DNA from 2 places in the Bacillus yunxiaonensis genome. Region 2 is predicted to be linked to the other one. Evidence: riboswitches for the same ligand, from Rfam matches in the RefSeq annotation. Region 2 holds a riboswitch; the other holds the start of a gene.

Region 1 (3,418 bases), on a different contig from region 2:
CATTCTGTTTGGTGTCCTTTTTTATTTATCTTCAATTTTAGAAAAGCGATATCACCTAGATGGCGTTTGGAAAGGCTTTGTATTAGCTATTCCGTTAGCTTCACTTTCTCTTACTTCTTACATAACAGGAAAAAAGATTGGAAATAAGAAAATAATGATGAAGTGGTGTATATGTATTGGCTTTTTCTTATTAGGAATAACATTAATAACTCCAATATTCTTTAAAAATATTTACATCATTATAATGGGTCTTGTAATTAGTGGAATTGGAATTGGTGCTGCTCTTCCTAGCTTAGACGCTCTAATAACAGAAGGAATCCAGAAGGAGCAGAGAGGATCGATTACATCTCTTTATAGCTCAATGCGATTTGTAGGAGTAGCCGCAGGCCCTCCGGTATTTGCTGTATTAATGAAAGGGCCTGATAATTATATATTTTATCTGTCAGTTTTTTTAGCATTTGTAGGATCTTTATTATCTCTACTATGCATTAAACCAAAAAACGCCCAATAAAAATACAAATTTTAAAGATTACATTTCATAATAAAGAAGGAAGCATAAGTTTACGTAAAGTTATGTTTCCTTTTTTTGGTACATACGCTACTGATCGAAGGGGATAAATATAAAGTGAAACTTCCATCAGTGGGGGGCTCTTCATCCCCCACTGATGGAAAGCTCTCACCAATCGGGCTCTTATTGCCCAAAAGTAGTGGGATAAATTTTACACTTGTACATATTGAATAAAGGAAATAGGAGGTAAGTTACTAAAAGTTAGAGAAATTATGGAGGAGAAAGAATGATGCAAGTAGGGGGAATATATAATGACATCATTTTTAATCATTCTAGGTGCTGGTATCCTTGCATTCATCAGCATTATTCATATGTATTGGGCATGTGGTGGAACTTGGGGAAGTAAGGTTGTCCTTCCGATGAAAAAAGATAGCGGAGAATATGCTTTTGTTCCGCGGAAAATAGGGACTTTTTTAGTGGCACTTGCCATTCTATGTTTTGCTGTGATTCTATTAGCACAGAGTGGATACTTGTCTTTTTGGAATCCGAGTCGTTACACAAAATGGGGATGTATGATTCTAGCGGGAATTTTCTTTTTACGTGCAGTTGGTGATAGGAAGTATGTTGGGATCTTTAAAAAGGTAAAGGGAACAAAATTTTCATTGTATGATACATTGTTATACAGTCCGCTTTGTTTGTATATTACGCTTTGTTTTGTAGTGGCAGTTTATGGTCGTTAGTATGCGGAAGGAAACCTTTCATCAATAAGGGGTTCCCTTTTTAATTTATTTAATAGTTTGTCTTTTTTGTATTTTCTCTCTTTACAATAAGAATTTAGAGGAGTATATTATCAAACAAATAGCAAATTTTAGAACCGAATATCGCTTAATCCACTTAGGAGCGGGGGAACCAATTTTGTGCATTGTCACTTGGGGTGAATCCTTTTTAGGTAGGGCTACTCTCAAGGCCCGAATCCGACAGCTAACCTCGTCAGCGTTTTGAGAGGGGGGACTTGTGTGTAAAAACACTAGGTGCAACCTAGTGTTTTCTTTTATTCTATCGATGGTAAAATTTTACAAAACATTAATGCGTATAATAGAAAATAAATGTAGGAGAAACAGAGGGGAGAAAAAGGATGAATTGGCTTACAAGTCTAATTACAATTTGTCTATTTGTAGTAGTAGCAAAACCAATGGGAGATTATATATATAATGTTTTTCAGCAAAAGGGACCATTTCAAGAGGTATTTGGTCCATTGGAAAAATTTTTGTTTAAAGTCGCAGGAATTAAAGGATATCGTCAAAGCTGGAAGCATTATTTGTTTTGCTTAATCATAACAAATTTGTTTTTTATCCTTGTTGTGTATTCCATATTTCGGTTACAGGGGATGCTGCCATTAAATCCAAACCATTTTTCAGGAATGGAGCCGACATTAGCATTCCATACAGCTATCACGTTTATGACAAATGCAAATCTACAACATTATGGGGGCGAAAGTAATTTATCTTATTTCTCTCAAATGGCTGGGGTAACGTTTATGATGTTTGCAGCACCTGCAACTTCAATGGCGATTGGCATTACGTTTATTCGTATCTTAGCAGGTAAAAAAATTGGTAACTTCTTTGTTGATTTTGTTCAATCTATTACAAGAGTATTATTACCAATTTCGTTTGTAACATCGCTAATTTTTCTGGCGCTAGGCACACCACAAACACTAGATTCTACGATTATCGCAAAAACGTTGGAAGGGTCAGAACAGGCAATTCCTCGTGGACCAGTAGCGTCTTTACTTTCTATTAAAGAACTTGGAGAAAATGGCGGAGGCTTTTTCGGAACAGTTTCAGCACATCCTTTTGAAAATCCAAATATGATTAGTAATGTACTCCAGATGATGCTGCAAATGTTAATTCCAATGGCATTTCCTTTTGTATACGGAAGAATGGTTGGTAATCGGAAACAAGGACGGATGCTTTTTGTATCGATGTTGATTTTGTTTATCATTGGATTTTCTATACTTGCCATATCTGAATTGAAAGGGAATCCACTGTTAAATCAAATTGGTATAGACAGTTCTCAAGGAAATATGGAAGGGAAAGAAATGCGTCTTGGTGTTATATCTTCTGCTTTATATGCAACTGTTACAAGCGCTTCAGGGACAGGGGGTGTAAATACAACACATGATACGTTAACACCAATTGGAGGAATGGTTCCGCTTGTAAATATGCTTCTAGGAACTGTATTTGGCGGGATTGGAATTGGATTTATGAATGTAATCATGTATGCGATGATAGCAGTATTTTTAGCTGGATTAATGATAGGACGTACACCGGAGTTTCTGAATAAAAAACTAGAAGGAAAAGAGATGAAATTAATTGCTATTACAATTATATCCCAGCCACTACTCATTCTTGGAGCCGCAGCAATTGCCTTTTCAACACATTTTGGAACAGATGCAATTTCGAATCCCGGTTTTCACGGTCTAACACAAGTCATATATGAATATACATCGTCTGCTGTAAATAATGGCTCTGGATTTGAAGGATTAAATGATAATACACCATATTGGAATATTTCAACAGGCCTTGTCATGTATATTGGTCGTTATTTCAGTATCATTACGATGCTTGCCGTCGCAGTTGGACTGAAAAAGAAAAAAACTGTACCCGAAACCATTGGTACGTTCCAACCTGATAATCGCTTGTTTGGAGGAGTCTTACTTGGTACGATATTTGTAGTAGGTGCTTTAACATTTTTACCAGTACTTGTACTTGGACCAATTGCTGAATTGTTAACAATATCATGAAGTTGTAAAACGAGAGGCGTATAAGCCTCTCGTTTTTAATATGAAATTCTTTGTTATTTTTAATGTGGTTTATTATAGTATATATATATGCTTTTGTTGAAGGAAAT
Region 2 (3,418 bases):
GAAAAAGCCAGTGCCGAAAATCCTAAAATCAATAACGGATGAAATAGTATTGTTACCGCAATCAATTTCATTTCCTTGCCTTCAATCTTTTTCCCTAAAAATTCTGGTGTACGTCCCACCATTAATCCCGATATAAAGACAGCGATCATTGCGTACATAATGATATTGACAAAACCTGCACCAACGCCGCCAAACACTGTGTTTAACATCATATTTACAAGTGGTACCAATCCACCAATTGGCGTTAACGTATCGTGCATTGTATCAACAGCACCTGTTTCTGCTGCAGTTGTTACAGTAGCATACAGTGAAGAGAATACTGTTCCAAATCGAACTTCTTTCCCTTCCATACTGCCCTGATTATGCTGCATACCCATTTGATTTAACGCTGGATTCCCATGTAATTCTGCCGTCACAATTGTTGAAAATCCCATTAAAAACACGATGAATAAAGAAGCGAAAAGAACACGTCCTTGTTTTTTATTCCCAACCATTCTTCCATACGTAAATGGTAAAGCTGTTGGTAACAGCATCATTAGCATCATTTGTAAAATGTTACTTATTTGACTTGGATTTTCAAATGGATGTGCCGAATTTGCTCCGAAAAACCCTCCCCCATTGTTCCCTAATTCCTTAATAGAAACGAAAGAAGCAACTGGACCGCGTAATATACTTTGTTTTGCCCCTTCAATTGTATGAGCTGTAACTGCTCCGTCCAACGTTTGCGGTACACCTAGAGCAACGAAGATCAACGCTGTCACAAAAGCAATTGGAAGAAAAACCCTTGTTAAAGCGCGTGTAAAATCTACGAAGAAGTTCCCAAGCTCCTTACCTGCTAATCCTCTTATAAAAGCCATTACAAGCGCTAATGTTGTTGCTGGCGCTGTAAACATTAAAAATGTAATCGCGATTAATTGCGACAAGTATGATAAACCATTTTCACCGCTATAATGCTGTAAATTTGTATCTGCCATAAAACTAATAGCCGTATTAAAGGCAAGCGTAGGTTCCATACCTTTAACATGAGCTGGATTTAATGGCAATACTCCCTGTAATCGAAAGATGAAATATACGACAACAATCATAAAACCATTAAGAGCAACTAATGATAGTGCGTATTGCTTCCAACTCTGGTTATAAGGTTTAATACCCGAGATTTTGAAGATGATTTTTTCAACAGGGCCAAATATTTTGTCTAATTTACGATTCCCTTGGAACGCCTTCTCTAAATAAATCCCCATTGGTTTTGCAACAAGAACAAATAATATCATTGTGATCAAAACTGCAATCCAAACCATAATAAACGCTTCCCCCTAATTAAAACTTTTCTGGATTTAATAACGCATAAACTAAGTACACAGTAAGTGCGGCAACAATAATAAATACTGCAATACTCATTACTTCTTCCCTTCCTTCACAACATTATCCGACCATCTTGCAAGACCAATCATTGATCCAACTAACACGATTAAAATCCCTATCATAGCGATATCTAACATATTCATCCCTCACTAAATGTAAAATTTTACCATTAAAAGCATAAAAAAGAACACTGAGGATCTACTCAGTGTTCAAAAATGAACAACACAAAAGTAAACCTCCTCTCCAAACGCTTACGAGGTTAGCTGTCGGATTCGGGCCTAAAGAGTAGCCCTACTTTCGTAATGAAAGATTCACCCCAAGTGACAATGCACAAAATTGGTTCCCCCGCTCCATTTCTGGACTCAGCGATATCAGGTTGTTTTTTGGAAATTTTATGAACAATTTATGAATGTAAATATACTCCTCTAAATTTTACTTGTAAAGAGGTGAAATAGCTAAAATATGAAAATATAAGATCTGTTAAACGCTTACATTAATAAGAAATACTCTTTTATCATCTTTTTTCTTTTGTTTTCTTCTTTTTTCGTAAAATAGACGTTCTTTTGCAAATTTAAAACAAGAAGGTTATCTCAATACATGAGATAACCTTCTAAACACTTAATCTAAATCATGAAAAAAAGAACGTAAATTACGACCTCTAACATATACTTGCACTAATTCCGTATGTTGTTTCTCATATTCGATAATGTCTTGCTCTAAATATAAACAAATATCTTCTGGTGGAAGAATTACAGATGGCTTCGGAAAGAGTGGATCATATTCAACTAGCTCATGTACTCGTTCTAACGATAGAGCCCAGCGCGTTGCTAAATCACGACAAAGGAATATTTTCATATTCGTTTCCTCCGCTCCTACTCTAAAATCAAAAACGAAATGTTATCACAAGTTGTAAACACCACTAATTTAACTCCTATCGTTTCATAGAGGTGCTTTGGATATTGTTTATTTCGCGTGACAACTGTAATAGGCGCATAAAAAGAAAAGCGAATACGCTCTGCAAAGAAACTAATTGTGGATAATTCATCTCCTAGCAAAATTACTTTTTTAATTCCTTTACACATTTTCACAATCATTCTTGCATCATTTGGACAGCAATACGCTTGCTGAAATCCACAAGCTTTCACTTCATTAACCATATGCTCATTCTCTGTGAAAATGATTATTTTACTTTGTAAAGGCGCTAAACTTTGTAAACTCTTAATTTTTTCCGCTTCTCCTACACAAATGAGTGTGTACTCTTTTTCCTCATCCATGTATTTCATCCTCCCCGCATAAAAGAATTTTAAATTATGTTATTAAAATTCTTTTATACTAGTCGGACCGATGAATTGATGTATTCATTTGCATCATCCTCTCTCAATACGCTTACGGAGTTAGCTGTCGGATTCGGACTTTGAGAGTAGCCCTACTTTCTCTAAGAAAGATTCACCCCTAGTGACAATGCACAAAATTGGTTCCTCCGCTCCAGACTCTGGATTTAGCGTTCTAGAAAAATAGATTCTGGCTGATATAGTACTCCTAATTTTGGAAAAAGTAAACAAGAAAAAAGCCAGTTTTTTCAACTGGCTTCTTCGAAAAATACATATTTATACATTTACATTTTTACGTCCATAAGCAAAATGATTCGTCGGTCCATGCCCGCTTCCAATGTTCAGTTCGTCTTCAATTGCTATACTAATAAAACACTTCGCTTCACGAACTGCTTCTTCAATTTCATAACCTTTTGCTAGTCCTGCCGTTACAGCTGCGGCAAATGTACATCCGCTTCCGTGTGTTTGTGCTGAATCAATACGTTCGCTTCTGTACTCCATAAATTCATTGCCATCAAACAATAAATCTATTACTTCATTTCCTTGATACGCCGCATGTCCGCCCTTCATAACAACAAACTTCGCGCCTAAATTATGCAGTACTTTCGCAGCTTCTTTACTATCTTCAATTGTATGAATCTTCATCCCTGTTAATACTTCAGCTTCAGGAACATTTGGAGTAATTACCGTTGCAAGCGGCAACAGATGTTCTTTTAATGCCGCAA

The links. A riboswitch is a leader RNA that binds a small molecule or an ion and turns the genes downstream of it on or off. The one in region 2 is predicted to bind cyclic di-AMP.
Region 1: another riboswitch for cyclic di-AMP. It lies ahead of kdpA (potassium-transporting ATPase subunit KdpA); the one in region 2 lies ahead of WAX78_RS17450 (signal peptide protein).

Annotation. Positions count from the first base shown of each region.
Region 1 is NZ_JBAWSV010000004.1:463,142-466,559, forward strand. It holds gene WAX78_RS14540 (MFS transporter) at 1-511, shown strand, start outside; gene WAX78_RS14545 (DUF3995 domain-containing protein) at 820-1,248, shown strand; cyclic di-AMP (ydaO/yuaA leader) riboswitch at 1,381-1,520, shown strand; gene kdpA (potassium-transporting ATPase subunit KdpA) at 1,644-3,311, shown strand.
Region 2 is NZ_JBAWSV010000006.1:14,850-18,267, reverse strand. It holds gene kdpA (potassium-transporting ATPase subunit KdpA) at 1-1,298, opposite strand, end outside; gene kdpF (K(+)-transporting ATPase subunit F) at 1,318-1,398, opposite strand; gene WAX78_RS17450 (signal peptide protein) at 1,398-1,499, opposite strand; cyclic di-AMP (ydaO/yuaA leader) riboswitch at 1,597-1,740, opposite strand; gene WAX78_RS17445 (hypothetical protein) at 1,981-2,217, opposite strand; gene WAX78_RS17440 (hypothetical protein) at 2,235-2,636, opposite strand; cyclic di-AMP (ydaO/yuaA leader) riboswitch at 2,730-2,876, opposite strand; gene thiD (bifunctional hydroxymethylpyrimidine kinase/phosphomethylpyrimidine kinase) at 2,970-3,418, opposite strand, start outside.